One region of the Erwinia sp. Eh17-17 genome, then DNA from elsewhere that is predicted to be linked to it. Evidence: predicted binding sites of a transcription regulator. Region 1 holds the regulator's gene; each other region holds the start of a gene.

Region 1 (10,785 bases):
GGACTCGAACCTCCGACCCCCACCATGTCAAGGTGGTGCTCTAACCAACTGAGCTAAGAACGCTTTTCTTCATCTTTTACGCTATCGCTGCGTGGCTGCTTTAGCAAAAAAGTGGTGCGTCTGAATGGACTCGAACCATCGACCCCCACCATGTCAAGGTGGTGCTCTAACCAACTGAGCTACAGACGCACTGTGCTGTCTGGGTGACAGCGGGGACGAATATTAACGGCACTGCGCACGCCTGGCAAGGAGAAAAAATGATTTTTCCGTCTGATTGCTGCGCATCTGTGCGAAGCGCAGCAATTTTAATCATTTCAGGGCGAAATTTGCCGATAAATTAACGCGCTGCACGCGTCATGATGACCTCTGCTGACTGATGCTGCAGGCGACGCATACGCCAGATCATCATGATGGCTGAGGACGTCAGACCGATGATAAACCCGGTCCAGAAACCCGCCGGGCCCATTGCCGGTACCACCCAGTCGGTCATCGCCAGCACATAACCACTCGGCAAACCCAGTACCCAATAGGCGACAAAGGTGATGAAGAAGATTGAGCGCGTGTCTTTGTAACCGCGCAGAATCCCGCTGCCAATCACCTGAATCGAGTCAGAGAACTGGTAGACCGCCGCCAGGAACATCAGCTGAGCCGCCAGGATGATGACCTCCGGATTATCAGTATACAGCCGGGCAATTTCCTCACGGAAGGTAATGGTGAACAGGGCGGTCAGACAGGCCATACAAATCCCGACGCCCTGCGCCGTCCATGCTGCCACTCTTGCCCCTTCAACAGACCCCTGGCCCAGGCGGAAACCGACGCGGATAGTGGTTGCCACGCCGAGAGACAGCGGCAGAACGAACATCAGCGAGCTGAAATTAAGGGCAATCTGGTGTCCGGCGACTTTAACAATCCCCATTGGCGAGACCAGCAGCGCCACCACGGCAAACAGCGTGACTTCAAAGAACAGAGCCAGCGCAACCGGCAGACCGAGACCCGCGAGGCGACGCAGCGCTTTCCAGTCAGGCGGGCTGTAACGCTCTGGCAGGTGAATGTCGCGCATTGATTTAGCGCGCTTGACCCAGGCCTTCATGGCGATAAACATGACCCAGTAGACCGAAGCCGTAGCCACACCGCAGCCGATCCCGCCGAGCGCAGGCATCCCGAAATGGCCATAAATAAACACGTAGTTGACCGGAATATTCACCAGCAGCCCGAGGAAGCCCATTACCATGCCCGGCTTGGTTTTTGACAGACCTTCACACTGGTTACGTGCGACCTGGAAAAACAGATAGCCCGGAGCGCCCCACAGCAGCGCATGCAGGTAACCGATAGCTTTTCTTGCCAGTTCCGGGTCCACATTATGCATCGCGCCGATGAGATATCCGGCGTTATACAACACCACCATAATCAGCAGCGAAACCATCCCGGCCAGCCAGTAAGCCTGGCGAACCTGATGAGCAATACGTTCACGACGGCCTGACCCGTTAAGCTGGGCCACCACCGGCGTCAGGGCAAGGATCAGACCATGGCCAAAAAGAATGGAGGGTAACCAGATTGAGGTTCCCACGGCAACGGCGGCCATATCCGTGGCGCTGACGGCACCGGCCATTACTGTATCGACAAAGCCCATGGAGGTTTGCGCAACCTGCGCAAGGATCACCGGAATAGCCAGGGCTAATAACTGACGCGCCTCTGAGAGGTACTTCTGCACACATACACCTTTTTAGTTTTACCCGTTACCATACACACCGGCTTTTTGCAGCGTGTAGTCCGTGAGGGCAACAGAATTATCAATAGTCACTGCTGAAGAAAAAACGGCATTTCGCGATGACACCAGCAGAGCAGGCGCTCCAGTTTAGTGTTAGCTGAGGAAATAGCCAATGTTCTGATCAAAAGAATAGCTCTTTGTGTCACGCAATTATGTGGTGCTTTATTTGGCTTTGCCACGATGCCAGGGCAAACTAAGGCCAGAGAAAACACATTGATTGAGGCAACAGCTATGTTTACCGGTATTGTGCAGGGCACCGCAGAGGTGCTGGCAATTGACGAAAAACCTAATTTCCGTACCCACGTGATTAAAATGCCGGAAGGGCTATTGCCGGGGCTGGAGCTGGGCGCGTCGGTGTCTCATAACGGCTGCTGCCTGACGGTCACCGAGGTGGATGGCGATCGCGTCAGTTTTGATCTGGTCAAAGAAACCCTGCGTATTACCAATCTGGGCGATTTGAAAGTGGGCGATACCGTTAATGTCGAGCGCGCGGCAAAGTTTAGCGATGAAATTGGCGGGCATCTGATGTCGGGCCATATTATGACCACCGCTGAAATCAGTAAAATATTGACCTCAGAAAATAATCGCGAGATCTGGTTTAAACCGCAGGATGCCAGCCAGATGAAATATATTCTGCATAAAGGTTTCATTGGTATTGATGGCATCAGCCTGACCGTTGGCGAAGTGACGCGCAGCAAATTTTGCGTGCATTTGATTCCGGAAACGCTGATGCGCACCACATTAGGTAGCAAGCGAATCGGGCATCGCGTCAATATTGAAATCGACCCGCATACCCAGGCGATTGTTGAAACCGTTGAGCGCGTGCTGGCACAGCGTGAAGTGGCGTTAGTGGCGGCGGCCATCAGCGAGCAGCAGACGGAAAAACCTGAAGCGTAATGGATCAAACAGGGCGACATGATGTCGCCCTGTTTCGACGTGCGCTCTCAACGCGCTACGCGCAGCCCCCCCTGTTTTCCGTGTGTAAACACCACCTGCCAGAGCTGAATATCCCTGGCGCGAAAGGCGCCGGCACAGGCGTTCAGGTAGTAGGTAAACATTCGTTTGAAACGTTCGCCGTAGGTATCGGCCAGCTGCGGCCACGCGCTGAGAAATCGCTGATACCAGTGCATCAGCGTGACGTCATAATCGGCGCCAAAATTGTGCCAGTCTTCCATGACGAAATGAGGTTCGCTGGCTTCAGCAATATGGCGTACGGAGGGCACGCAGCCGTTAGGGAAGATGTATTTATCAATCCACGGGTCAACATTGCTGTCCGTTTTGTTGGCACCGATAGTATGCAGCAGGAAAATCCCGTCAGGCTTGAGATTCTCGTTTACCACTTCAAAATACTTGGCGTAATTCTTCGGTCCGACGTGTTCAAACATTCCCACGGAAACAATGCGATCGAACTGCTCAGAAAGGTCGCGATAATCCTGTAGCTGGATGCTGACATCCAGCCCGGTACAGCGCTCCTGAGCCAGTTTTTGCTGTTCGGCAGAGATGGTGACACCGACAACGCTGACGTTAAAGTTGCGCGCGGCGTATGCCGCCAGACCTCCCCAGCCGCAGCCAATATCCAGCAGCGACATGCCCGGTTCCAGCTGTAGCTTTTCACAGATCATCTGCAACTTCGCTTCCTGCGCCTGCTCCAGCGTTTGAGCCTGTTTCCAGTAGCCACAGGAGTACTGCATATAAGGGTCAAGCATCAGGGTAAAGAGATCATTGCCTAAATCGTAATGCTCTTTACCCACGATCCACGCGCGCTTGCGTGATTGCAGATTGGTCAGCCGGGCGGCCGCAACGCGCAGCGTGTCGCGGAAATGGTGGGGAAGTTGCTGGTCCAGTTTCGCCGTAAGCACGCGCTGGAAGAACACGTCCAGACGGTCGCATTCCCACCAGCCATCCATATAGCTTTCACCAAGACCCAGTGACCCTTCCTGCAGGACACGTTTGAAAAACTCAGGGTTGGTAAACCGGATATCCCAGGGGCGGGTGCCATTAATTTCAATATCTGCCTGACTCAACATTTCCTGGACGATTCGATACCACTGATTGTCCCCCAGGTTCACTTCTTCTATACACGATGAACTCATAGCTTCTCCATCACCCTGTGTGATTGAAACCTGAGAAACTGAACGGTCGTTTTCTGCAGGCCAGTGAGAGCACATGCGGCGAATGCCGCAGTCTGATATCCGACGTTAAAAGAGGATTGAATCGAAACTGCCAGAAGTCAAAAAATGTCACGCGGAACAACATCATGACAGCCCTGTCAGTATCAACAGCAGACAGTCGCCGGGAGGGATGCCTGCTTCAAAAATGTTGTTTACTTGTAGTTTTGGCGATGCATTGAAAATTATATGCTCACCCCGGTCAATATTCAACGGATTATCGTTAGGGTGCTAACTAACAGCCTGCTGGCACAGGCTGTCAGCAGGCTATCCGCTTAACCCTGCTCGTTTGCGGTCCGCCAGGCCTGCTTTTGCTCAGCGGCACGCTGTACAATATAGCCCACAATCGCGAGGAAAATGGTCGCCACCATCACCAGCGTGGTGGTGTAAAGCGCGGATTCAATCCAGGTGGATACCACCAGGCTGGCGAGGAAGCAGAGACCCAGCTGCAACATATTTTGCAGTGCAGCCGCTTTGCCCGTGGCATGAGGGAAGGGCAGTAGCGCGCTGGACACCACGATAGGATAGATCGCGCCATTGGCCATTGCCATGCCGCAGAACGGCAACAGCAGGGCAAACAGCGAAGGCTGAGGCTGCAATGCGGCCAGGTAGATGGCGGCAATACTCAGGCTGTAAAATGCCAGCAGCCACGGCAGCAGCTGACGCCCGGCAAAATGGTTGAGCAGCGCGCGGCAGCTGAACCCACCGATCAGGAAGGCGATAGTCTGTGGAACATAACTCAGACCGATATCAGCAGGTGACAGGCCTAAGCGCCCCAGAATAAACGGGGATCCCGTTAACCAGGCAAAGAAGCTGGCGGAGCAGGCGGCATAGATAGCCACGTTGCCGCTGTAAACCGGTGACTTGAGCAGCGAGAAAAAGCCCGGTGCCGGTGTTTTTACCGTCTCTTTTGTCTGCGGGGTACGTGAAGGCAGGCGCAGGGTCGGGATCAGCAGCATCACGCTGATCAGCAAAAGCGCGACGAAAATAGAACGCCAGGAGAAATGCTGCAGCAGCCAGGCACCCAGCAGCGGGGCCAGGGCCGGAGAAAGGGCGACCAGCGGCATAATCGTGGCAAAGACGCGGTTCGCCTGAGGACCGCTGTAGCGGTCAACGACCAGCGCCTGCCAGCTTACGGCAGCGGCACAGACGCCCACGGCCTGAACAAAGCGCAGGGCCAGCAGCCAGGGGGCTGACTCGACCCACAGCATCGCCGCGCAGCCAATGGCAAACAGGCTAAGGCCCATAACCAGCACCGGTTTACGCCCAATACGGTCGGAGAGCGGCCCCCAGACTAACTGGGCGCAGGCAAAACCGGCGAGAAAGATACTCAGGCTGGCGCTGATCGCCCCGGCTTCAGTCTGCAGGTCCTGTTGCATGACGCCAAATGCAGGAAGGTACATATCGGTAGCAAGGAAACCCAGCATGCTGAGTAGCGCCAGGTAAAGCATAAAACCTTTGGAACGCATGATTTTTAACTCTTATTAGACAATTTTTTCACCCGCGCAGTGTAATCGCGTGTTCACTGCGCTGTGAAACGCTATTATTCGTGTATTGCGTTGAAAAAATTTGAAGGCAGGTTATGTGGTCTGAATATTCTCTTGAAGTGGTCGATGCGGTCGCCAGAACCGGCAGTTTTACTGCGGCAGCTGCAGAGCTTCATCGCGTACCTTCCGCGGTGAGTTACACCGTACGCCAGCTGGAAGAGTGGCTGGCGGTCAGCCTCTTTGAGCGTCGTCACCGGGATGTGGTGCTGACGGAGGCTGGCCGCGTTTTCAGTGAAGAAGGGCGCGCTGTTATCAAAAAAATGCTTGCCACCCGTACGCGCTGTCAGCAGGTGGCCAATGGCTGGCGCGGGCAGATTAATATTGCGGTAGACAGGATCGTGCGGCCGGCACGTACCCGGCAGCTGGTGGTCGATTTTTACCGGCATTTTCCCGATATGGAACTCCATATCATGCCGGAAGTGTTCAACGGCGTGTGGGATGCGCTGGCCGATGGCCGTGTGGACGTGGCGATTGGCGCCACCCAGGCGATACCGGTGAGAGGGCGCTTTGCTTTTCGTGATATGGGTAGCCTGAACTGGCGCTGTGTGGTGCAGGCACAACATCCGCTGCTTGGTCACCGCGGTGCGCTGAGCGAAGCCCTGATCCGCGAATGGCCCTCGCTGGTGCTGGAAGATACGTCACGAGCACTGCCGAAGCGTACCACCTGGACGCTGGATAATCAGCGGCGGCTGGTGGTGCCTGACTGGGACAGCGCGTTTGACTGCCTGCGCGCCGGGCTCTGTGTCGGGATGGTGCCGGGCCATTACGCCCAGCCGGGATTACAACAGCAGGAACTGGCTGAGCTGACGCTGGCATCGCCTTTTCCCGACAGTCCCTGCTACCTGAGCTGGTCAGAGCAGAGCGCCTCTCCGGCGCTGAACTGGCTGCTGGAATACCTGGGCAGCACCGAGACGCTGAACGCCGAATGGCTGAGTGAGCAGCCCGACCCGCAGCCGGTCAGCGCTTAACGGCGATAGTCGCGGAAAGGACCATCTGCCACCGAGCGGCGTTCAATCAGTGAGGGATGAACCTCGATGGTCTGCTGCTCTTCGCGTTTACTGGTGATGCGGTCCAGCAGCATGTCAAAGGCGGTTTCACCCAGGCGCTCTTTCGGCTGATGTACCGTAGTCAGCGCCGGGGTGAAGTAACGGGCGTTGCGCACGTTATCATAACCGATCACCGAAATGTCCTGCGGGACGCGCAATCCCATCTCGTCGGCGGCGCAAATCGCCCCCATCGCCATAATATCGCCGCCGCAGAAGATCGCCGTTGGACGCTGTTTCTGCGACAAAATCTGCTGCATAGCGCGATAGCCTGACTCCGGTTCGAAGTCGCCCTGCACCAGCCACTCTTCGCGCAGAGTGATCCCGGCTTCTGCCAGCGCTTTCAGAAAGCCAGCGTGGCGGCCGCCGCCGGTATTGCGCTCCAGCTGACCGGGGATAGCACCGATATCCCGGTGCCCGCGTTCAATCAGATAGCGGCCAGCCAGATAGCCGCCTTCAAAGGCATTATCCAGCACGGTATCGGTAAAATCGCCGCGCGACTCATTCCAGTCCATCACCACCATCGGGATGTTGCGGTTCTCTTCCAGCATGGCTATCAAGGTGTCCGGATATTCAGAGCACATCACCAGCAGCCCATCAACGCGCTTCTGCGCCATCATTGACAGATATGCCTGCTGTTTTTGCAGGTCATTGTGCGCATTGCCCAGAATCAGCGTATAGCCTTGAGCGAAGCAGCGGTTTTCCACGGCTTCAATGATCTCGGCAAAGTAGGGCGCTTCACTGGAAGTTGCCAACAGGCCAATGGTTTTGGTGTGGTTGACCTTAAGACTGCGGGCCACGGCGCTGGGAGAATAATGCAATTCTTTGATGGCCACCCACACCGCTTCTCGCGTCTCTTCGGCCACAAAGCGCGTTTTATTGATCACGTGCGACACGGTGGTGGTGGACACGCCGGCGCGCTTTGCCACATCCTTAATTGTTGCCATTAAAATCGTACTCCTGGTGTTATCGTAACAACTTGATAACTAGTTGGTTAAACGTTTGCCTGGATACAGCTATTCCTGCCCGACAAGAGTCATTTTGGGTGCTGTCTCAAAGGGTCGGGAAGGGGATGAATCGTCCGTAGAGTGACATGCAGTGCTGACTAAAACGGTTTGCGCTGCCTGTTGCGCAACGCAAGGAGAGAATTCTAACAAGGCTGCGCGCAGAAAACGAGATTTTTACGGGTAACTGTGGGAAAATCTGTAGGCTTACTAATGACAAGGTTATTAAGGAGAGAAAATGAATACTGATATGAAAATGACAGCGCTGGCGGTGGTGGGTTCACTGCTATTGATTATGGCGTTCAGTTTTACGGCTGTCATGCATTAAGCATGTGCTGCACGGGAGGGGGTAACCCTTCCCGTTTAGCGAATGGTTTTAGGCGTCATTACCCTGCGCGCGCCAATGTAATGTTCCTGCCAGTAGTCTTCACTCAGCGCACTAACCTGAATATCTTTACCGGTGCGCGGTGACTGAATAAATTTCCCCCCGCCAAGATAAACACCCACGTGGTCTGCTGTGCCACGACCGTTAATTCTGAAGAATACCAGGTCGCCTTTCTCTAACTGGTCGCGCTTAATCGAAGCGGCATCGCGCAGGTGATACATTTCATTAGCTGTGCGTGGGATCTTAAATTTCACCAGATCTTTGTAGGCGTACCATACCAGGCCACTGCAGTCGAAGCCGGTTTTGGGTGAGGTTCCGCCCCACTGATAGGGCTTACCTAACTGACCCATTAACTTGTTCATCGCCGTTTCACGAGCTTTCTGATAACGCGCACGGTGCGCTTTGCTCAGCTTCAGCGGTGCTGTCAGCTCGTCATTCTCACGTACTGTGCCTTTGGCCGTTGCGCGCTGACGACCATAGTGTTTTTTCTCCGCTTTCTTACTGGCGGCGATTTTTTTGCTCAGTGATTTTTTGCTTAATTTCGCAGTGCGCAGGGGCTCGGCAGTGGTTTTCTTTTTTTCTTTAAGAAGGGTCTTTTTGGCCTGAGCCACACGTGCCGCTTTAGTCGATTCTCTTTTAACGGGCAGCGCCGCTTCCCTGGCTTTTTTAGTCGCCGGAGTTTTTACTTTTTTGGTGGCGGTGGTTTTTACCGGGCGGCGCTTACGGCGTTCATCTTCGCGTGCCGTGTTACCGTCAGCCTTTTGCTGATTGGCATTAATAGGGGTATGTGGCGATGCGTGCGCCATATTGAAGAACAACTGGGTGAAAGCCAGTATGCAGAGCGTGATGAGTAAACGCATTGTTCCCATTAACAGTTTGTGCGCTGCAAAACAGGGCAGCACATTCAGAAAAGAGATTTCTGCGCTCAGGCAGAAGGTTAGCTCGATTCTAATCTAACTTCTTAATAAACGGTTAGGTCTTTTTTGTTTCAATAATACAGATCAAGTAAACGATGTTAAATTGAACACAATCAGGTGGTTAACTCAGCAGCTCAATCCCTTTGGGAAATATCCGGTGCAGCGGCGACGACAAGAAAATGTTATTTTAGATTTATTGTCTGCGCGCAAGGTCCGTTGAGGTCATTTTTTCGTGTGAAAATGTCATTTTCATCGCAACCGCAGAATCGCTACAATAAGAGGCTGCGCCCAGCCTATACACGACGTTTCGTATTGAGGAAGAAGTTATGAGCACTGTTGAAAAAATTGAACGCCAGATCGCTGAAAATCCCATTCTGCTGTACATGAAAGGGTCACCGAAACTGCCAAGCTGCGGTTTCTCAGCTCAGGCAGTTCAGGCACTGTCGGCCTGTGGCGAGCGTTTCGCGTACGTTGATATTCTGCTGAATCCGGACATCCGTGCAGAAATGCCAAAATACGCCAACTGGCCAACCTTCCCACAGCTGTGGGTTGACGGTGAGCTGGTGGGCGGCTGCGATATCATCATTGAGATGTATCAGCGCGGCGAGCTCCAGCAGTTGATCAAAGAAACTGCCCAGAAGTATCCGACCGACGCCGCTGAATAACAGCGACGCAGCGGCATAAAAAAACCGGGGCCTGATGGCTCCGGTTTTTTTTATGCATGAGGATCAGTCTCCGGCATTATGAGGTTTCGCTGCTCTCGCTCTCGTCTGCGCTATCAGCAGGCAGTGGCCAGCCGCCAAGACGCTTCCAGCGGTTCACCAACTCACAGAACAGATCGGCAGTTTGCAGGGTATCGTAAAGTGCAGAGTGGGCCTGAGCATTATCAAAGGGCATTCCTGCGGCGGTACAGGCTTTTGCCAGTACGGTTTGCCCCAGCACCAGCCCGCTGAGTGCGGCAGTATCAAACGTGACAAACGGGTGGAAGGGATTGCGCTTCAGGCTGGCACGCTCGGCGGCAGCATTCATAAAATTCAAATCGAATGTGGCATTATGCGCCACCATTATCGCCCGGCTGCAGCCGCTCTCTTTGATCCCTTTGCGCACCAGCTTGAAGATCGCGTGCAGCGCTTCGTGCTCGCTGACCGCACCCCGCAGTGGGTTTTCCGGGTCGATACCGTTGAATGCCAGCGCCTCAGGTTGCAGAACCGAACCAACAAAAGGCTCTACGTGGAAGTGTATCGTTTCATCTTTCTCCAGCCAGCCATCATCATTCATTTTTAGCGTCACCGCTGCGATTTCCAGTAAGGCGTTAGTTTTGGCATCAAAACCGGCGGTTTCAACATCAATAACGACTGGATAAAAACCGCGAAAACGGCTGCTAAGGGTATTCAGTTCATTTGATTCAGACATCGGCATCTCACAGGAGAAAAAAGGCAGCGCGCATTATGGCAAATTTTGCAGGGGGATGCAGCAGGGAGGGGAAACGGGTGCCGAAAAGGCACCCGAAAGTATTACTGGCCGATGCCATTACCTGCATGTTTGTTTTCGATCAGCTCAATTTTATAGCCATCAGGATCTTCAACAAACGCAATCACTGTGGTGCCGCCTTTAACCGGGCCAGCCTCACGCGTGACGTTACCGCCATCGTTACGAATGCGGTCACAGGTCGCTGCGACGTCATCAACACCCAGGGCAATATGCCCGTATGCATTGCCCAGGTCGTAGCTGTCCACGCCCCAGTTGTATGTCAGCTCAATGACGGCACCTTCGCTCTCTTCGGTGTAGCCAACAAATGCGAGGGTGTATTTATACTCGGTATTTTCACTGGTACGCAGCAGGCGCATGCCCAGAACTTTGGTATAAAAATCAATAGAGCGTTGCAGATCGCCAACGCGCAGCATGGTGTGAAGTAAACGCATAACATCCTCTTTTATTGGCGTCATCAGAAGA
Region 2 (10,785 bases), 280 kb from region 1:
GCGATCCCCAGCATAAAGGGCGGTTCACCCACGGCCTTCGAGTGAAACACCGTGTCCTGAGGATTTTTGCGATTTTCCACCAGCGTAACGCGCAGGTCGTGCGGCACATCGCCAATCGCCGGAATCTTATAGCTGGCCGGACCGTCGGTCAGCAGGCGTCCTTTATCGTTCCACACCAGTTCCTCCGTGGTCAGCCAGCCCATGCCCTGCACAAAGCCGCCCTCCACCTGCCCGATATCGATGGCCGGGTTCAGTGACGCACCAACGTCGTGCAGAATATCGGCACGCAGCAGGCGATATTCCCCGGTCAGGCTGTCGATGAGAACCTCGGCGCAGGCGGCACCGTAAGCGAAGTAATAAAATGGCTCACCGCGCCCCGCCAGGCGGTCGTAATGGATCCCCGGCACCCGATAGTAGCCGGTGGCTGACAGTGGCACCTGATTGAGCCACGCCAGCTGAGCGACCTCGGCAAAGGTAAAATACCGTTCGCCTACGTGAACAATGCCGTTACTGAAGCTGACCTGCTGCGCGCCGCAGTTATGCAGCCTGCACAGCATCGTCACCAGCCGTTCGCGCAGGATTTCCGCCGCATTCTGGGCAGCCTTACCGTTAAGATCGGTACCGCTGGAGGCCGCCGTTGGCGAGGTATTCGGCACCTTTCCGGTGTCGGTCGCGGTGATCTGGATGCTGTTGATGTCGATTTGCAGCACTTCGGCGACGATCTGCGCCACTTTGGTATTCAACCCCTGGCCCATCTCCGTACCGCCGTGGTTTAACTGCACCGTCCCGTCGGTGTAGATCAGGATCAGGGCGCCTGCCTGGTTGAGAAAACTGGAGGTAAACGAGATGCCAAACTTGACCGGCGTCAGCGCCAGCCCGCGTTTCATCACCGGGCTGGCGGCGTTGAAGTCGGCGATCGCGGCACGTCGCCCGGCATAATCGGCGCTCTGCTCCAGCTGCGCGGTGATCTCATCCAGCAGGTTGTCTTTGACCGTCTGATAATAGTGGGTCACGTTGCGCGTCTGTTTACCGTAGTAGTTGCGTTTGCGCACCTCCAGCGGGTCCAGGCCCAGCTCGCGGGCAATATGGTCCATAATCTGCTCTATCGCCACCATGCCCTGTGGCCCGCCAAAGCCGCGATAAGCGGTATTGGAGGCGGTATGAGTGCGGCAGCGGTAGCCGGTGATCAGCGCATCACCAAGGTAGTAGGCATTATCGGTGTGGAACATCGCCCGATCGACGATCGACCCTGAAAGATCGAGTGAATAGCCGCAGTTGCCCGCCAGGTCAATCTTCACCCCGCTGAAGCGTCCTTCCGCATCCACGCCGACGTCGTAGCGCACATAAAAAGGGTGACGTTTGCCGGTGGTCTGCATGTCGTCACGGCGTGACAGGCGCATTTTAGCCGGACGCCCGGTCAGTCGCGCCGCCAGCGCGCACAGACAGGCGACGCCGGCTGCCTGAGTCTCTTTACCGCCGAATCCCCCGCCCATGCGGCGCATATCGATGGTCACTTTGTTCATCGTCAGCCCCATCACCGACGCCACCAGCTTCTGCACTTCGGTAGGATTCTGGGTGGAGGAGTAAACCTGCAGGGCACGATCTTCTCCCGGCACCACCAGCGCCACCTGGGTTTCCAGATAGAAATGTTCCTGACCGCCGATGTGAAATGCGCCGCGCAGGCGGTGAGCGGCTTTTGCCAGCGCGGTATCAGCATCCCCGCGCTGGTGAATATGCGGCTGCTGGACAAAACTGCCCTGCGCCAGCGCCTGCTCCACGTCGAGGATTGCCGTCAGCGGCTGATAGTCGATCCTGGCCAGCGCGGCCGCCTGACGGGCGGCCTGTTCGCTTTCCGCCGCCACCACCAGCACCATCTGCCCGACATACTCAACGACTTCTTTCGCCATCAGCGGATCGCCCGGCTCAAGCGGTCCGATATCCAGCTCACCGGGAACGTCCTGCCAGGTCAACACCCTGATCACGCCAGGGACGCGATAGCAGGCTTCGACGTCAATGCTGAGAATGCGCGCATGCGCGTGCTCGCTGAGGCGCGGGCACAGGTGCAACATGCCCGGCGTCTCCAGACGGTCATCAATGTAACGCGCCTCGCCGGTAACGTGCATTTCTGCACTGTCGTGGCGGGTACTTTTACCGACGCCGCTGCTGTGATGCTGGTTAAACTGGCGCGCCATGGCATCGGGCATCACGACGGGGGGGTGTTTAGACATAGTCTGATACCTCTGTAAAGCTCAGCTCACCGCTCAGCGTGGCGTGGTAACGGCGCAGTAGATTTTTTGCCAGCTGCAGACGGTACGCCGCGCTGGCACGGAAATCACTCAGCGGCTGGAAATCCTGTTCCAGCGCGCGGCAGGCATTTGCCAGCGTCGTGCCGTTCAGCGGCTGGCCCAGCAGCTGCTGTTCGCAGTGGTAAGCCCGGCGGGGAATTTCCGCCATCCCGCCGAAGGCGATACGCACGCAATCCACCCGACCCGCCTCGTCGGTGGTCAGGGTAAAGGCGGCAAACACCGCCGATATATCATCCTCCAGCCGTTTTGAGACTTTCCATGCGCGAAAATGCTGCGCGGGAGTGGCGTGTGGTATCGCCACCGCACGAATGAATTCACCCTCACGCAGCGCCGTTTTACGGTAGCTGAGGAAGAAGTCGGCTAACGGCAGACGGCGCTGGCTGTCGCCCTGTTGCAGGATCAGCGATGCGTCGAGCGCCAGCAGCATCGGCGGCATATCACCAATCGGTGAGGCGTTGCCGATATTGCCGCCCAGCGTTCCCAGGTTACGGATCTGCTGTGAGGCAAAGCGCGCCAGAATCTGCGTCAGCGCCGGGATCTCATCGCCCAGCCACTGCCAGCACTGGCTCAGCGAGACTCCCGCCCCCAGCACCCTCTCGTCATCGAAGCTGGCGCACTGCTTCAGCTCATCAATCTGGTCAAGCGCGATCAGCAGCGGCAGCGCTTCACCCCGCTGGGTGACCTGAAGCGCGAGGTCGGTTCCCCCGGCCAGCAGTTTCGCCTGCGGGTGGGCAAGCAGGGCATCACTGAGCTGTTTAACGGTTTTCGGCAGCAGGCAGCGCCTGTCCTGCCAGTGAATTTCCTGCATCTCCGGGGAGTGTAACGTCAGGAGCTGCGCCACGGTGGCCGCCTCCTGCTGTTCGAATGTGTCCCGTTCTGCGGTATCACAGGCATGACGGGCAGCGGCAACTATCGGCCGGTAGCCGGTACAGCGGCACAGATTGCCTGCCAGCGCCTGCTCTATCTGCTGCGTATCGCCACCGCCGTTTTTTTGCAGGGTGAAGATCGACATCACAAAGCCGGGGGTACAGAAACCGCACTGCGAGGCGTGGCAGTCCACCATCGCCTGCTGCACGCCGTGCAGCCCCGATGGCTGACGCAGATCTTCCACGCTGATCAGCTGTTTTCCCTGCAGGTGGCTGACAAAGGTCAGGCAGCTGTTGACGGTCTGATAGCGCATCCGCCCCTGTTCAACGTGGCCCAGCGTTACGGTGCAGGCTCCGCAGTCTCCGGAGGCACAGCCCTCTTTGGTGCCGCAGCGGCGCTGGTTCTGGCGCAGATAGTTCAGCACCGTCATGTTGGGGTCGATATCGCTTTCGCTGACCAGGCGCTGGTTAAGTAAGAACTGGATCATGCGGCCTGCTCCATTGTATTGCGCTGCCAGACGCAGCGACCGTTGACCCAGGTGGCGGCAATGTTGCGGTCGTCACCCAGCGTCATCAGGACAAACAGTTTTTCCCAGATATCGCGGCTGTTGGCGTGGCGCATCTGCTGTAGCGGCGACACGGCCGGGTCCAGCACCACGAAATCTGCCTCTTTACCCGGCATAAAGTTACCAATGCGGGCGTCCAGATCCAGCGCTTTCGCCCCGCCCAGCGTGGCGTGATAAAACGCCTCACAGGCCGGGAGCTTATAACGCTGAAGCTGCCCCACTTTGTATGCTTCCCCCATCGTCTGCAGCATGCTGAAGGTGGTGCCCGCACCGACATCGGTGCCGATGCCCATTTTCACCCCTTTATGCCAGCAGGTTTTCAGGTCAAACAGGCCGCTGCCGAGGAACAGGTTAGAGGTGGGACAAAACGCCACGGCCGAGCCGGTATGGTGCAGGCAGTCCCACTCGTGATCCTCAAGATGCAGGCAGTGGGCAAACAGGCTGCGGTTACCGGTGAGCTGATAGTGATGGTAGACGTCAAGGTAGCCGCTGTGTTCAGGGAACAGGGTTTTCACCCAGGCGACTTCCTGCGGGTTTTCACTGAGGTGAGTATGCAGCCAGGTATCCGGGAATTCGCTGCGCAGCTGCTGCACCACGGCCAGCAGCTCCGGGGAAGAGGTCGGCGCAAAGCGCGGCGTCAGGGCATAGCTCAGGCGGCCACGGTTATGCCAGCGTTCAATCAGTTCACGAGTCTGCCAGTAGCTCTGCTCCGGGGTTTCCATTAACGCTTCCGGTCCGTTACGGTCCATCATCACCTTACCGGCAATCAGGCGCATCTCCAGGGCAGCGGCGGCGGTAAACAGGGCATCAACCGACTGTGGATGCACGGTGCCGAATACCAGCGCGGTGGTGGTGCCGTTGCTCAGCAGCTGCTGCAGGAAAAATGCCGACATGTGCGCCGCATGCTGCGGGCAGTGGTACTGGCTTTCAACCGGAAAGGTATACTGATTCAGCCACTCCAGAAGCTGTTCGCCAAACGCACCGATCATTTCCGTTTGCGGATAGTGAATGTGGGTATCAACGAAACCCGGCACAATCAGCCTGTCGCGGTAGTCCAGCAGCTCAGCATCCGCCCGCAGCAGGTGCTGCCCCTCTTCCCAGTGCCATAAACCGACGACGCTGCCCTGATCCAGCAGCAGCAGGCCGTCCTCGATATAGCGCGCCGCCTCCGGCAGCTCCCGGGGATGGTCCACCGTGCGGGTGATATCGAAAAAACTGGCGCGGATGGCCTGGGTGTAGCGTAGTGACATAACCGTTCCTCAAATAATGGCCGCCAGCACAGAAAGCATTGCGGGCAATCGTATGAGTTTAGTGTGCAAATGTTATGCCAGACGGCGAAATGTTATTTTTTTATTTAAATACAATAAGATAGGTTGATACTTTATCAAAACGACCGGGTGCGGAAAGATAATCGGTTGCGCAATCGGTTGCTGCGCTGGCAACCGATTGCTTTACGCCAGAAATCAGCGGCTGCGCCCGGCGTGGCAACCCCCCTGCACTGCTTTGACGCAAAACCTCGCCTTAACGCACAGCGCTGGTGCATTTTTTCTTATCAGTCATAACAATTCGCTTCTTATCACCCCGGTCGTGAAATGGTAAGGTGATCAACATCCAAAATGTGTTGAGGAACAGTGAGATGATCGTATTTGTTACCGGTGCCACCGCCGGTTTTGGTCAGAGCATTACCCGCCGCTTCATCGCCCAGGGCCACAAGGTCATCGCCACCGGTCGCCGCCAGGAACGTCTGGATGCGTTAAAACAGGAGTTTGGTGACAGCATTTACACTCTGGTGCTGGACGTGCGCGACCGCGACGGTATTAACACGCAGCTCGCCAGCCTGCCGGCAGAATGGCGTGATATTGATATCCTGGTTAACAATGCCGGGCTGGCGCTGGGCATCGAGCCCGCGCAGCGCGCCAGCCTCGAAGACTGGGAAGATATGATCGACACCAACAATAAAGGCCTGGTGTATATGACCCGTGCGCTGCTGCCCGCGATGGTTGCGCGCAACGTCGGGCATATCATTAATATCGGATCGATTGCCGGGAGCTGGCCTTATCCTGGCGGCAACGTGTACGGCGCCACGAAGGCGTTTGTGCGTCAGTTCAGTTTCAATCTGCGCACCGACCTGCACGGCACCGCTCTGCGCGTGACCGACATTGAGCCGGGCCTGGTGGGCGGCACCGAGTTTTCCAACGTGCGCTTTAAGGGCGACGACAGCCGCGCCGACAGCGTATATGACGGCACCGAACCACTGACGCCGGAAGACGTGACCGAAGCGGTCTGGTGGGTCGCTACCCTGCCGAAGCACGTTAATATCAGCGCACTGGAGATGATGCCGGTTGGCCAGAGCCAGGCAGGCCTGCGCGTTCACAAAGCCTGATCCCTTAGTCCGGGCCTGATATCAGGCCCGTCCCCACCCCGCGACGATAATCAGCATGCCGCAAAACGCCACCGACGCCCCCACCCAGTCATAGCTACTCAGTTTCACTCCGTCCACGATGCGCAGCCACAGCAGGGCCGTCAGCACGTATACACCGCCATAAGCGGCATAGACACGCCCGCTCGCCGCCGGATGCAGCGTCAGCAACCAGACAAAAATCACCAGACTGATGCCTGCCGGTAACAGCAGCCAGGCAGAGGCATTTTTTTTCAGCCACAGATACGGCAAAAAACAGCCGACGATCTCGGCGAGGGCCGTGGCAAAAAACAGCGCTATTGTAGTCAGCATTTCTTCTTTTCTCTTTTAATCGTCAACGGCGGCACGGCGTGTCTGGTGGGTGCCTGAAAGCTGGTGATATACTACCGCACATGATTCGCTCAGTCGCCGTTGCTGTGGCTACACACCCATAAGGAACCCATGATGAAAACCTTACAACAACGTCTGTCCAACGCTTCGCTGTCGTTGCTGCTGCTGACCGCTCTGTTTTCCGTTCAGCACACTGCACAGGCGCGCACCGACCATCTGATCATTCAGGATGGCAATAACGCACTCAGCAATGAAGAAGCCCGCCAGCAGAAAGAGCAGTGGGATGCAACCCACCGCCTGCGCGGCAAGGTGAACAACTACAATGAGAAGGTGTTTGACCGTGAAGACCAGGCCTTTGATACCCGCGTTGGCTGTGAAAAGAGCCTGAACGTGAATGCCTACTGGGAACCCAACACCCTGCGCTGCCTTGACCGCCGTACCGGTCGCCCGGTGGCACCCTAAGCTCAGGTTGCTGCTATAGTTAGCGTAGATCACTCGTATAAGGACAGAATGAATGAAAGCTTATAAGTGGATGTTAACCGCACTGATGGTCGCCGCACCGCTGGCAGTTCAGGCGTCGTGCGAGACGGTCAAAACCGATATTAATCAGAAAATCATTAACAACGGCGTGCCAGCCTCCGGCTTTACTCTGGAGATCGTGCCCAACGACCAGGCCGATCAGGCGGGAGGCCAGGTTGTCGGCCACTGCGAAAATGACACGCAGAAAATCGTCTACAAACGGACCGGCAACGACGGCGACAGCACGGTGCCGGCCAGCGCGGGCACCTCTCAGGACGCTCCTGCACAGTAGTGCGCTTATCCCCTGCGGGGTGACCAGTACAGCCGGTCGCCCCTTTTGATCAGTGTGGTGTTTCCGCCGGAACAAAACGCGAAACCACCAGGCTCAGCAGCGCAATCACCGCCGATACCGCAAACACCCAGTGCAGCGAGTGCGCAATCTCAGTCAGCATGATCCCCAGACGGTCGGCATCAATCTGCTCCCTCTGGCTGTGTGACATCACCTGCTGAACCGGATCGCTGTCGTGCGGCAGGCGCAGCAGCAGGTTGTAGTTCAGCACTGCCCCCATCACCGCCGTTCCTAACGCCGACCCCAGCATACGGCTGAACATAATCGAGGCGGTACATATGCCGCGAATAGCAAAGTCAGCGGTGTTTTGTACAGCAATCAGGAAGGTGGTGCTGGTCATCCCCATACCGGTGCCAATCACAAAGGCAAACAGCCCGGCGTGCCACACCGGACTCTCACGGTGCAGAGTGAGCAGCAGGCCGGTCCCCAGGATCAGCAACAGCGAGCCGAGCAGCGCGGTAAAACGATACGAGGTGCGCTGCATCAGCCGGCCACTGAGGGTGCTGGCCAGCGGCCAGCCTATCGACATCATCGCCAGCGCACTGCCCGCCTGCAGCGGCGTACCGCCGTTCACCCCCTGAATCCAGGTAGGGAGAAAAGCACTGATGCCCATCATCGCCGCGCCAATCAGCAGATTACCCGCGTTTCCTGCCAGCAGCGTGCGGCTGCGCCAGATCGCCAGCGGAAACAGCGGTTCGCTGGCGCGGCGCTCGTGGCGTAACAGGGCCGCCCCCGCCGCCAGCGCCAGTATCAGCAGCCCCACGACCCAGGCGATACCCAGCGCTTCCGCCTGCAGCAGGGCGACCAGCAGTGCGCTGACGGTCAGCATCAGCCAGCCGCTGCCCGCCAGGTTCAGCCGGTGCGGGCTGCGCTGCTTCGACTCCGGAAAGAAGCGGGCCAGCAGCAGCATCGAGACGATGCCGATCGGCACGTTGACCCAGAAGATCAGCGCCCAGTTGAAGTGCTGTACCAGCCAGGCGCCGGTCAGCGGTCCGACGATGGCCGCCACGCCCCAGACGCTCGACAGCCAGCCCTGTACGCCCGCCCGCTCTTTCGGCGGGTACACATCGGCAATGATGGTAGAGGTCAGCGGCATAATGGCCCCGGCACCCAGCCCCTGGAAGGCGCGAAACAGGATCAGCCAGCCCATATTCGTCGCGAAGCCGCACAGCACCGATCCGGCCAGAAACAGCCCGGTGCCGATAAAGAACATCCGCTTGCGTCCCCACAGGTCTGCCAGACGTCCGTAGATCGGCACGCTGACCGCCTGCGTCAACAGATAGATGGAGAACACCCAGCCAAACTGCGAGAAGCCCCCGAGTTCAGCAATGATGGTCGGCATGGCGGTGGCCACTATCGTCACTTCGATAGCCGCCATAAACATCGCCAGCATTGAGGCAATCAGTATCCAGTGACGTGACTTCACTGATGAGGCCATAGTTTGCGAATCTTCCGACATAACTTCCCCTGATTAACGCTGTTTTGAGAGTGTGCATGAAATTTAAGGCAACAGTTTTCGGATTGTGCTGATCGTGGCAATGGTGACGTTGTCACCTGAAGTCGATGAATTTTTTTCATCGACATTTTTCCCATTGCTATCAAGGCTTACCGTCGGTTTCAGTGAAAAACACCCTGCTGATTTTCGGGCGAAAATTTGGCAACTCTGCCGCTTCGCTGCTATAGCTTTGTAGGCTAAGTTTATCGGGTAAAGTGATAATCGCCCATAAGATCAACACTTTTAATGCTTACCCGTTTTCCAGGGAGAACACTGAAATGCAACATTCCATGCTGTTACGGCGTGCCATGCTGGCGGTGCTGTTTATCGCCGCGATTGTCCTTCTGCTGGTCTGGGGACTGGGCATTGAGACGATTAAGGCCAGGCGTGTCGATCTGATCTACCTCGGGCAGCAGCATATGACGCTGGTGTTCTGGTCGATGCTGTTTGCGCTGCTGGTCGGCATTCCCAGCGGCATCGCCCTCAGCCGCCCCGGTGCGCGCCGCTGGGCGGAGTATGTGATGCAGATTTTCAACGTCGGTAACACCCTTCCCCCACTGGCCGTGCTGGCGCTGGCCATGGTGGTGATCGGCATTGGCGATCGCCCGGCAATTATCGCGCTGTTTCTGGCGTCGCTGCTGCCGATTGTGCGCAACACCTATGCCGGACTCTGTTCGGTGCCGGCTTCCCTGCTGGAAGCGGCTGACGGGATTGGCATGACCAAAGGCCAGCGGCTGCGTCAGGTTGAGCTGCCTGATGCCCTGCCGGTGATGTTATCCGGGATACGGGTGGCGATGGCGATTAACGTCGGGACCGCGCCGCTGGCGTTTCTGATTGGTGCCAGCAGCTACGGCGAACTGATCTTCCCCGGCATTTACCTCAATGACTTTCCTACGCTGATTCTGGGCGCTGCGGCCACCGCGCTGTTTGCGCTGGTCCTGGATATGCTGCTGGCTGGCTTAGGCCGTCTGCTCAGCCCCCACACTGCCTGAAAATAAGGAACTGATGATGGCTGATGCCTCTGTATTTACCCGCTGGCTGCGCACAGGTGCCCTTGCCGTCTCACTGACGGTTAGCGGCTTTGCCAGCGCAGCGCCGATTGTGATCACCACGAAGAGTTTTACCGAGCAGCATATTTTGTCTGCCCTCACCACGCAGTATCTGCGTAAACAGGGCTTTGAGGTAGAACCGAAAACCAATATCGCCACCGTTATCGGCCGCAACGCGATGATTAATAAACAGGTGGATATGACCTGGGAATATACCGGGACCTCATTGATTATTTTTAACCATATCTCGCAGCGTATGTCACCGGAGGAAACCTGGCAAACGGTGAAAAAGCTGGACGCGAAGCTGGGACTGGTGTGGCTGAACCCGGCACCGATGAATAATACTTACGCCTTTGCCATGTCGGCCGAACGCGCGAAAGCCGAAAAAATCGAGACCCTTTCACAGCTGGTGGCGAAAATCGAACAGGTGCGTAAGACCGACCCGGATAATAACTGGATGCTGGGCCTGGATCTGGAGTTTGCCGGACGTTCTGATGGCCTGAAACCGCTGCAGAAAGCTTACAACATGCCGCTGGACCGTCCGCAGATCCGCCAGATGGATCCGGGCCTGGTGTACAACGCGATCCGCGATGGTTTTGTTGACGCCGGGCTGGTGTACACCACCGATGGCCGCGTAAAGGGTTTTGAACTGAAAGTCCTGAAGGATGATAAAGGCTACTTCCCCAGCTACGCCGTTACCCCCGTCGTCACTGCTCAGGCGTTGAAAGATCATCCCGGTCTGGATACGGCGCTGAATAAGCTGTCACCGCTGATCACCGATGAGGCCATCACCGAAATGAATAAGCGCGTGGATATCGACCATCAGTCGCCGCAGCAGGTGGCGCGCGATTTCCTGACATCCCACAATATGCTTTAAGGAGGCCCC
Region 3 (10,785 bases), on a different contig from region 1:
CCAGACGGTGGTTTCACTGAGCATCTGCTTCCACTGCGCCCAGCCGGAATGGCTGATCGACTTCTCCGCCCCCTTCGGCATGACCGCCGGACGTAGCATCATCCCGGCGAGCATCGCACCGCAGCCAACGCACAGCAGCATCAGGATAGCGTGATAGGAAAAGTGCGTGACCAGCACCCCGGTCAGCGCCGAGCTGATGACAAAGGCCAGCGACCCCCACAGCCGGACCGGGCCGTAAGGCAGTGCAATCTGTCGCTGCCACGTCGCGGCCAGCGCGTCGCTGAGGGGCACCAGCGGTGAGAAAAACAGATTAAAGCCAATCATCACCAGCAGTAACCACACCCACTGCGATCCCGCCCAGAAGCCGAGAGCAAACAGCAGCGTCAGTAAAGCCAGCAGCCGCAGTACGCTAATGAGTCGGGAAGGATTGGTCACGCGTGAGGCGATAATCAGGCTACCGGCAAAGCGGGCAATCATGCCGCAGCCCAGCAGCAGACCGATTTTTTCCGGCGCTAAGCCGCTGTCTTTGAGCCAGACACCCCAGAAAGGCAGGTACACGCCATAGGCGAAGAAATAGGTGAAGTAGCTGAGTCCCAGCCAGTAGGTGGAGCGTATTGTCATGGTCCCTCCAACAAAGTGGAGGCTAATGTACACTGCGACGCGGGATAAAAAAATAGCGGAACACTTTCGTGTCCCGCTATCAGGCATCATGCTCCCCGTGATTCAGGGGGAGCCGTTGACGTTATGCGTATACAGGGAAGCGGGCACAGATATCCAGTACCTGCTTCTTCACGCGTTCGCTCACGCCTTCGTCATTGATATTGTCGAGAATATCGCTGATCCAGCCGGCCAGTTCGCGGACTTCTGCTTCTTTAAAGCCACGACGGGTCACGGCCGGAGAACCGATACGGATACCGGAGGTGACAAACGGGCTCTTCGGATCGTTCGGTACGCTGTTTTTGTTAACGGTAATATTGGCGCGGCCCAGGGCAGCATCCGCTTCTTTACCGGTCAGGTTTTTGTCCACCAGGTCCAGCAGGAACAGGTGGTTATGCGTACCGCCGGAGACCACGTTGTAACCGCGCGCCAGGAACACTTCTACCATCGCCTTCGCGTTTTTAGCGACCTGCTGCTGATAGGTTTTGAACTCAGGCTCCATCGCTTCTTTGAACGCAACCGCTTTACCCGCAATCACATGCATCAGCGGGCCGCCCTGGCCGCCAGGGAAGACAGCTGAGTTCAGCTTCTTGTACAGATCTTCACTTCCGCCCTGCGCCAGGATCAGGCCACCACGCGGGCCCGCCAGCGTTTTGTGAGTGGTTGTGGTCACAATGTGCGCGTGAGGGATCGGGTTAGGGTAGACGTCTGCGGCAATCAGACCGGCAACGTGCGCCATATCGACGAACAGGTAAGCGCCCACGGTGTCAGCGATTTCACGCATTTTTGCCCAGTCGCAAATACCTGAATAGGCAGAGAAACCACCCACGATCATTTTCGGCTGGTGTTGCTTCGCCAGCTCAGCCAGTTCGTTGTAGTCAATTTTACCGGTTTCGTCGATGCCGTAAGGGATGACGTTGTACAGTTTACCGGACAGGTTCACCGGAGAACCGTGAGTCAGGTGACCACCGTGTGCCAGGTTCATGCCCAGAATGGTATCGCCCGGCTGCAGCAGCGCGGTGTATACCGCGAAGTTAGCCTGGGAACCGGAGTGCGGCTGCACGTTAGCGTAATCGGCACCGAACAGCGCTTTTGCACGGTCAATCGCCAGTTGCTCAACGATATCCACATACTCACAGCCACCGTAGTAACGCTTGCCCGGATAACCTTCAGCGTACTTGTTAGTCAACTGAGATCCCTGAGCCTGCATGACACGTGGGCTGGTGTAGTTCTCTGAGGCAATCAGCTCGATGTGCTCTTCCTGACGCACTTTCTCCTGCTCCATTGCCTGCCACAGTTCGGCATCGTAATCGGCAATGTTCATTTCACGCTTTAACATCTGCATCTCCTGACTCAACTGACTTTCAATAATGAATGCCCCCGCAGGGGGGTGATGCCAACAGTTTAAACTGTTTACCCGCCTGTTGAATAGCTTGGCGACCGCCTTTTTACGCAAACGATTGGCTTCAGGATTGGCAAGGGTTAGTTACAGTTTCCTGCAAACGCCTGATGCGGAGTTTTCCTCATTTGCCAGATGCTGATTTTTCATCAGGAGCGGAGGTAACGTGCGAAAAATATCCGTTGACTCTCAGGGGGTATTTACAGACTCTGCCATCAGGCTATAAGATGCATTTAATATACATGTTTTATTCCTGATAAGGAGCACGATCATGCTGGACAGTCAGACTATTGCTACCGTGAAATCGACCATTCCCGCCATCGCGGCGCTTGGCCCGCGCCTCGCCTCGCATTTCTATCAGCGTATGTTCACTCATAATCCTGAGCTGAAAGATATCTTCAATATGAGCAATCAGAGCAGCGGTAATCAGCCTGAAGCGCTGTTTAATGCCGTCTGCGCTTACGCCAGCCATCTGGATAATCTGGCCGCCCTCGGCCCTGCGGTAGAGAAAATCGCGCAGAAACATACCAGCTTTGCTATCCGTCCGGATCAGTATCCGATTGTCGGCAAGCATCTGCTGGCCAGCATTGACGAAATGCTGCATCCGGGTGAGGAAGTGCTGGAAGCCTGGCGCAAAGCCTACGGGGTGCTGGCAGGGATTTTTGTCCAGCGCGAAGAAGAGATCTATGAAGAAGGCGAGTTCAAAACCGGTGGCTGGCGCGGCGGCAAGCGCGAATTCATCATCAGCGAGATCGCACCGCAAAGCACGATGATTAAAAGCTTTCTGCTGACCCCGTCCGACGGTAAGCCGGTTGCCGATTATAAGGCCGGGCAGTATATCGCCCTGTGGGTGCGCGATCCCTCTTTTGCCAATCAGGAAATCCGCCAGTATTCACTGACGCGCACGCCGAATGGGCGTGATTACCGTATTGCCGTACGCCATGAACAGGGCGGGACACTCTCCAGCTGGCTGCATCAGCAACAGCCCGGCGTGCATCTGCACCTGGCCCCTCCGGCAGGCGATTTCTTTATTGATGTCGCGGCAGATACCCCGGTCACCCTGATATCGGGCGGCGTAGGTCTGACGCCGATGCTGGCGATGCTGCATAAACTGGCGGAGGATCAACATCCGGCAGCGGTGCAGTGGTTCCACGCCACGGAAAACGGCGCCACCCATGCGTTTGCCGATGAAGTGGCACAGCTGGGTCAACAGCTTCCGCAGTTTTCACAGCAGATCTGGTACAACCATCCGCAGGCGCAGGATGAGGGGAAATACCAGCATCGCGGGTTGATGAATCTGCTGCCGCTGGAGTCACGCCTCAGCGATCCGACCATGCACTATTACCTGTGTGGTCCGCTGGCGTTTATGGAGATAATCGAAAAACGCCTGCTGGAACTGGGCGTTGAGAGGGATCGCATTCACTACGAGGTATTTGGCCCGCATAAGGCGCTGTAAGCCCGCTGCCGGACGTCATTCTCAGGCGGGGTTGCCGATGCCAGCCCCCCGCCTGTGGTTTTTACTCCTTCAGTTTGCGCGCTTCAGCCACCTGCTTTGTGCTGACTGCCGGAGCCTGATTGCCCCAGCTGTTGCGCAGATAGTTCATCAGATCCTTTATCTGTCCATCATTCAGCGTCCAGCCATAGCCCGGCATCGCCAGCGCCATGTCCTGCTCTGTCACCGGCGTCTTCGCCCCATCCAGCACCACGCGCAGCGCGGTCAGCGGATTATCTGCTGTCAGCGTGGCGTTACCGTCCAGCGCAGGAATGACGTTAGCACTCCCCTTACCCTCGCTGCCGTGACAGGTTGAGCAATACATCGCGTAAGTCTTTGCACCCGCCGCGGTGGAGGCGGCAACAGCGCTGTCCGTTGCCGGGGCCGTCACCGGTGGCAGGCTGCGCAGATAGGTCCCGATACTGTTGAGATCGGCATCGCTGAGATACTGCGTACTGTGCGTCACCACCTCCGCCATCGGGCCGGACACCGCTGCCCGCTCGCTGCGCCCGTGCTTCAGCAGCGCGACCACGTCCTTCTGCGGCATCCCGCGCAGCGACGGCGCATACCAGCCATCAAGCTCGGCACCGCTCAGGTAGGTGCTGCTGCTCTGATCCAGCGCCTGCTCCTGCATGGCCCAGCCGCGCGGCGTGTGGCAGCTGCCGCAGTGTCCGGCCCCCTGCACCAGGTAAGCCCCCCGGTTCCACTCTTCGCTTTGCTGCGTATCAGGCTGATAGCGGCGGTCTTCATGGAACAGCGTGTTCCAGATGCCCAGCGGCCAGCGCATCGACAGCGGCCAGACGATATCACTGTCGCGGTCGGGCCGATCGCTGGCCGGGACTTCATGCATCAGGTAGTCATAGAGCGCCTGCATATCCTTATCGCTCATTTTGGCATAAGCGGTATAGGGCATCGCCGGATAGAGATGATGACCATCACGCGCAATCCCCTGACGCATCGCGCGGTCAAACTCGGCAAACGTATAGCTGCCGATGCCCTGGTGTTTATCCGGCGTGATGTTCGTACTGTAGATATCCCCGATCGGCGTAGGAAAACGCAGTCCTCCCGCCAGCGCTCCGCCGCCGGGCGCGGTGTGGCAGGCGGTGCAATCTGCCGCCCTGGCGACATATTCCCCCGGCGACATCGCCCCGGCCGTACCGCTACTCAACATCAGTACCATCGCTAACAGAGAGTATTTCATGCTTTTTCCTCCGCTGATGGTTTACCACTGACCAGCTCGTTCACCGCCCGCCACGCCTGATCTACCGCTGAGTGGGCATACGGACTCCAGTCCGAGTCGGAGTTAGCAATGACGATATTGCCGACCGGCGTACGGGCACGCTCAATAATTTGCTGCGCCTCCTCTTCATCATCAAATAAGCCATTGATGGCATAGGAGTAGCCGTGCGACCAGCGGTTAACGGTAATCGCCTGAATATCGCGCTGATGGTCGAAGCCTGCCCCGCCCAGCATCGCCTGCAGCTGTTCGCGGATCATCTTTTCATGGACGTCAAACGAGGTTCCCAGCAGCATCGCCCGCCCTTTACGCGACTGTTCGCGCGCGCTGAGGCCGCTGCCCGGGAGGGTCGGGACGTACACCATATGCAGCCCGATCGGTTGATTCGGGTCGTGCGGGTGCTGATACCCACCAAGACTGACCGGATAGTCCAGTTTGACGCGGGAATAAGGCGCACCCGGCGCATAGAACTCATGCACTCCCAGTTTCATAAACGACTGCCAGTTAGCGATGGTGACCTTGCTGTAGACCAGTGGGGCTTTCACATTCTGTTTCAGCGCCTCCTGCTGTGCCTGCGACATCTGCGGCACCAGATAGGGGATCATCATATTGTAACCGGCCATCACCACCCTTCCGGCGCGCACTTTCGTCAGTGTGTCGCCGGTCATATAGCTGACCTCCACGCCCTCACCGACGTTCACCGCCTGCATGCAGGTGCTGTTGAGGCGTAGTCTGACGCGGGAATCCGCCCGATCTAACTGGCTGTAGTCAAATTTCGCCCGCACGATGTCATTCATATCGTGTCCGGCCGGATCCACCGCCGGAATAAGCTGGCGTGCCATCAGGCGCGCCAGAGTCGCGTTGCCATCGGGGAAATGGAACACGTAAGGGTCGTCGAGGTCGGCCTGCGATTCGGCATCCATCTGTGGCAGCCCCATGCCGTCAAGGCCGGGCAGGTCGCAGATGCGCGCATCGCTACACGCCGTGGCATCAATGCCGACAGCCTGGAAATCGTTAGTGGTTTGCTGGAAATAGCGGATCGCCTGCTCGCTCAGGCCGACTTTTTCGCGCAGGAACGTGGTGTAGCTGTGCTTGTCCAGCCAGTCCATTTTCTCCTGCTGATTCAGCCCCGGCAGATAATCTTTCGCCACCGTATGCAGTTCAATCAGTGCGTCGCGGTCACTCTGCGGCAGCGGGAAGTCATTGATAAATGCCTGCCACGAGCGCCCGTTGAGACGGTCACGCGGGATATCATCCGCCACCATTTTGCCCGGATCGCCGCTGACGACTTTATCCACGCCAAAGTTTTTCTTATCAAAGTAGACACCGCGGCTCAGGCCGAGGTCGGGGTAGAAGGTTTTATCGAAGCCGCGTTCCATTTGATCCAGATTGATGCCCAGCGTTTTAATCAGCCCCATCATCACCGGGCTGAAGTTCGAGTGCGGGGACTGGAAGGATTCGCTGCCGCCATAGCCGAGGAGCGTCCCGCTGCTGCTATGAAGCTCATTGCGTTTGGCATGGCCGCCGAAATCATCGTGATTGTCGATCAGCAAAATACGCTGCTGTTTACCCTGTAGCTGCTGCCAGAAACAGGCGGCAGACAGCCCGCTGATGCCGGCACCGACCACTACCAGGTCGAACTCTTCCGTGACCGGTAGAGATGAAAAGTCGAAATTAACGCCATCCCGCCCCAGGCGGTGGGCATTTTCAAACGATCCCGGATGGTTGCCCCGCAGTCCGCTCAGCGCCGGTGGATAATACAGCGCGGTATTTGCCTGCTGTGGCGACGCCCGCAAAATCTGCATGGGGGTCAGCCCGGCGGCGACAGTAATGGCGACTCCGTTGAGAAAATCGCGGCGGGTAATAGCCATAAAACGTCCTTAATAGTCTGCTCAGCCTGAGTGGCTTCAGGGGGAGGCTATTGTCAGGATTGGGATATTATTGTCAAACAAGGCAGGGGAATTAGCGGAATAATTAACAGATTAATAATCTTAAGGGCCTGATAAATCAGACCCTTAGTGAATATAAAATGAGATAAAATTGCGGTTAAATCGCTTCTTCGTCTTCTTCGCCGGTACGGATACGTACTACGCGCGCCACATCAAAGACGAAAATTTTACCATCGCCGATTTTACCCGTCTGCGCGGTGCGCATGATGGTATCCACGCAGGTATCCACGATATCGTCAGCAATCACGATTTCGATTTTTACCTTCGGCAGAAAATCGACCATATATTCGGCACCACGGTACAGCTCGGTGTGGCCCTTCTGGCGACCAAAGCCTTTCACTTCGGTCACGGTCATCCCGGTGATGCCGACTTCCGCCAGCGCCTCACGCACGTCGTCCAGTTTGAACGGCTTGATAATTGCATCAATTTTTTTCATGGCAGACCCTTTTATCCCCTTGCGCATCAGGACGGAGATTAGTTTACATTGCCGGACAGGTCACGCTGTGCGGTCCGTCTCTTTTCAGGCAGATAACCTACCATATTCGGGCAGGGTTACCGCAGTGAAAATTATTCTTTAAAATCGGCAGCATCCAGTTCGTGACGCGACAACAATTTATAAAATTCGGTACGGTTGCGCCCCGCCAGCCGTGCGGCGTTGGTGACATTGCCTTTGGTCATCTGCAGCAGTTTACGCAGATAGTTAAGCTCGAACTGATTTCGCGCTTCGGCAAAGGTCGGCAGCGCGGTGTTTTCCCCCGCCAGCGCCTGCTCCACCAGCGCTTCCCCGATCACTGCGGCTGACGTCAGCGCCACGCACTGCTCAATCACATTCACCAGCTGGCGCACATTTCCCGGCCACGCGGCGGCGATCAGGCGGCGCATCGCATCAGTCGAGAAGCTGCGGACAAAGGGTTTATGGCGTTCGGCCGACTGCTTCAGCAGATGATTCGCCAGCAGGGGAATATCCTCAGCGCGCTCGTGCAGGGCCGGGATCTTGAGATTCACCACGTTGAGACGATAGAACAGATCCTCACGAAACTCTTTTTTTTCCATCGCTTTAGGCAAGTCGCGATGGGTGGCAGAAATAATACGCACGTTAATGTCGAGATCGCGGTTACTGCCGAGCGGGCGCACCTTACGCTCCTGCAGCACGCGCAGCAGCTTAACCTGCAGCGCCTGTGGCATATCGCCAATTTCATCCAAAAATAGCGTGCCGCCCTCTGCGGCCTGGAACAGTCCTTCACGGCTGCTGACGGCCCCGGTAAAGGCGCCTCTGGCGTGGCCAAAGAGCTCTGACTCCAGCAGCTGTTCCGGGAGCGCACCGCAGTTAATGGCGATAAAGGCATTACCCGCACGGGGGCTGGCGGCGTGGATGGCCTGTGCCAGCACCTCCTTGCCGGTGCCGCTCTGACCGTTAATCAGTACGCTGACATCCGACTGTGCTACCATTCGCGCCTGTTCCAGCAGACGCAGCATCAGCGGGCTGCGGGTCACAATCGTTTCACGCCACGCTTCGTCACTGGCGGGCGCGCGATGTATCAGCGCATCATCGATTGCTTTGTATAACGCATCGCGATCCACCGGCTTGGTAAGAAAGCTGAACACTCCCTGCTGGGTAGCGGCGACCGCATCAGGGATAGATCCGTGGGCGGTGAGGATAATCACCGGCAGCCCCGGCTGGAGTTTCTGGATCTCAACGAACAGCGCCATGCCGTCCATCTCATCCATGCGCAGATCGCTGATCACCAGGTCGATGGTCTCACGATTTAACACCCGCAGCGCTTCCGGGCCACTTTCTGCGGTCGTGATACTGAATCCTTCACTGCTGAGGCGCATCCCCAGCAGTTTCAACAGGCTGGGATCGTCGTCTACCAGCAGCAGCCTTGCCGATTTTTTGATCATGGGTTGGCATCATCCTGTGACGGGTTATCAGCCGGGCTGGATTTGTCATCCGCGTGGCTGTTGGTGTCTGTCGCATCCGGCGAACGACGTGAAGAGAGACGGCGTTCAATATCGGTCAGGGTATCAAGCTTACGGCGGGTCACCGCCAGATCGTTCTTCAGCGCAATTTGCTGCCGACGCAGAGCGTCCAGCTGACCGTCACTGCTCTCCTGCAGGCGGGCATAGCGCGAACGCTCTTCGGAAAGCTGCAGCAGCGATCCCTGCCCTTCACGCCACAGCATCATCAGCGGGCGCACCGCAGACGGATAGTCATAGCTGAAGCCATCGAGTCGGGTGAGGTACTGGCGGCGCTCGACCGGCGTCACGTTGCCGTTATTCAACAGAACGGCCTGCTTAAAGGCGCTCTGCCAGTTATCCGCCGGCCAGCGGCGCGCTTCTGCACGGGCATCCGCAGGCGACAGCCGGATGCCGCAGTCAACAGCGCGCAGCCAGTAAAGGGGATTTCCCGTTGCGGTAGCGTCGTTAAAAGCCCAGATCTGATCACAGGACACCAGCTGGTAGTCGACGATTTTAACGTCAGGTTCACTCAGGGCAGTCTCGGCACGGTGGGTTATCGTCTGTGACGGTTGCTGGCTACAGCCCAGCAGGCCAAAGGCCAGCAGAGCAGCACCGGTCAGTCTGCCGAAACATCCCTGCCGCAGTGAGGCAGAAAAACGCAATAAATACATCATGATGACTTCCCGGCGATGGTGTTTAATTCGATGCGGAAGCAGACATCAGCTTCGTCGCTGTCGATCAGCTGCAAATCTCCCTGCAATCGACGCAGGCAGTCTTTAGCAATGCTCAGACCCAGCCCGCTTCCCTTGACCGCACCTTTGCGCTGCAAATTCCCCTGAAAGAACGGCTCGAAGATCATCGCCCGTTCAGCGGCGGGAACAGGCGTACCGGTATTGGCGACTTCAATCACCACGCGGTTCCCCTGCTGCAGGCTGCGGATCCAGATATCTCCGGATTCTGCACCATAGTGTACCGCATTGGAGTAGAGATTATCGATTGCCCTTAACAACAAAGTCGGTTCAGCGCGACAGCTTTCAGCCTGTAAATCAATATGGATATTCAGACGTTTAGCGCGGGCGGTCAGGCTGTGTGAGGAAACCAGCTTATCCACCAGCGGGCGCAGAGGAACATCTTCCAGCGCCACCGGACCATCCGCCAGCTTGCGGTTATAGTCCAGCAGCTGTTCAATCAGCGTTTGCAGGTGACGGCTGCTGTCATTGAGGATGCTGACCACTTCTTTCTGGTCGGCTGTCAGCGGTCCGGCGACCTGGTCTGCCAGCAGTTCCGTCCCCTCTCGCATGCTGGCCAGCGGCGTTTTAAGCTCGTGGGAAATGTGCCGCAGAAACTCATGGCGCTGAGATTCCAGCCAGGCCAGCCGTTCACTCAGCCAGATAATGCGCTGACCGAGTGAGCGGATCTCACGCGGCCCCTTAAAGGCCAGACCGGTTCCGAGCGGGCGCCCCTCACCCAGACGATTGATCATGCGCTCCACCGCCTTTACCGGGCCGATGATCATTCGCGTAAACAGCATCACCAGGCCGAGGCTGAGCAGAAACAGGATCAGGGCCTGCCAGCCGAAATACTGGCCGCGTTCAGCAATTTCGCGCTGCAGTTGCAGCCCGCGTGAAAACACCACTTCCCGCGTCGCCTCGACCAGCTGACCGTTCGCCGCAGAGAATGCCTCAAGCTGATCTGCTGCCAGCGGGACCGGGCTGCTGCTGTGGCATTTCATCTGGCTCAGTTGGGTCAGGTTCTGACGCAGGCTCTGGAAGATACGAATGTCCGGCAATACCGGAGCGTGCGCATCCAGCATTTGTGAATAGCGGCTGCGCTGCGTCTGATAGAGCTTCGCCAGCATCGGGTCATCCAGCACACAATACTGACGATAGCTGCGCTCCAGCTCGAGCGCGGTGCGGGCCATGGCTTCACTACGGCGTACGTCGGTCAGGGTGGTACGGTTGGTGTCTGCCGCACGGTCGCTCAACGCTGACAGGCTTTCCCATGCCTGCCACGCCAGAACCAGCAGCGGTAACAGCACCAGTAAAAACGCCATCAGCACCAGCTGACGCAGCGATCGTGGTAACAGACGCCA

What was found. Region 1 encodes PurR, which represses purine synthesis genes. Its sites were predicted from a motif close to CANGCAAACGTTTGCNTG; they were not measured.
Region 2: a site for PurR is predicted at 5,174-5,191, ahead of guaD (guanine deaminase). Genes of this name have one in related genera too.
Region 3: a site for PurR is predicted at 2,107-2,124, ahead of glyA (serine hydroxymethyltransferase). Genes of this name have one in related genera too.

What each region holds. Positions count from the first base shown of each region.
Region 1 covers NZ_JBDFQT010000001.1:1,067,840-1,078,624, reverse strand. The annotation lists tRNA gene ABEH87_RS04770 (tRNA-Val) at 1-63, opposite strand, end outside; tRNA gene ABEH87_RS04765 (tRNA-Val) at 113-189, opposite strand; gene ABEH87_RS04760 (MATE family efflux transporter) at 338-1,711, opposite strand; gene ABEH87_RS04755 (riboflavin synthase subunit alpha) at 2,000-2,665, shown strand; gene cfa (cyclopropane fatty acyl phospholipid synthase) at 2,713-3,861, opposite strand; gene punC (purine nucleoside transporter PunC) at 4,212-5,405, opposite strand; gene punR (DNA-binding transcriptional activator PunR) at 5,519-6,451, shown strand; gene purR (HTH-type transcriptional repressor PurR) at 6,448-7,473, opposite strand; gene ABEH87_RS04730 (NlpC/P60 family protein) at 7,894-8,775, opposite strand; gene ABEH87_RS04725 (Grx4 family monothiol glutaredoxin) at 9,159-9,497, shown strand; gene rnt (ribonuclease T) at 9,574-10,251, opposite strand; gene gloA (lactoylglutathione lyase) at 10,347-10,754, opposite strand.
Region 2 covers NZ_JBDFQT010000001.1:784,929-795,713, reverse strand. The annotation lists gene xdhB (xanthine dehydrogenase molybdopterin binding subunit) at 1-2,204, opposite strand, end outside; gene xdhA (xanthine dehydrogenase small subunit) at 2,221-3,660, opposite strand; gene guaD (guanine deaminase) at 3,657-4,988, opposite strand; gene ydfG (bifunctional NADP-dependent 3-hydroxy acid dehydrogenase/3-hydroxypropionate dehydrogenase YdfG) at 5,375-6,121, shown strand; gene ABEH87_RS03495 (YnfA family protein) at 6,143-6,469, opposite strand; gene ABEH87_RS03490 (DUF1283 family protein) at 6,602-6,949, shown strand; gene ABEH87_RS03485 (DUF1161 domain-containing protein) at 7,002-7,298, shown strand; gene ABEH87_RS03480 (MDR family MFS transporter) at 7,348-8,814, opposite strand; gene ABEH87_RS03475 (ABC transporter permease) at 9,129-9,842, shown strand; partial or broken gene ABEH87_RS03470 (glycine betaine ABC transporter substrate-binding protein) at 9,940-10,776, shown strand.
Region 3 covers NZ_JBDFQT010000005.1:158,624-169,408, forward strand. The annotation lists gene ABEH87_RS15165 (3-phenylpropionate MFS transporter) at 1-621, opposite strand, end outside; gene glyA (serine hydroxymethyltransferase) at 743-1,996, opposite strand; gene hmpA (NO-inducible flavohemoprotein) at 2,328-3,512, shown strand; gene ABEH87_RS15180 (cytochrome c) at 3,574-4,749, opposite strand; gene ABEH87_RS15185 (FAD/NAD(P)-binding protein) at 4,746-6,656, opposite strand; gene glnB (nitrogen regulatory protein P-II) at 6,832-7,170, opposite strand; gene glrR (two-component system response regulator GlrR) at 7,302-8,636, opposite strand; gene qseG (two-component system QseEF-associated lipoprotein QseG) at 8,633-9,364, opposite strand; gene ABEH87_RS15205 (HAMP domain-containing sensor histidine kinase) at 9,364-10,785, opposite strand, start outside.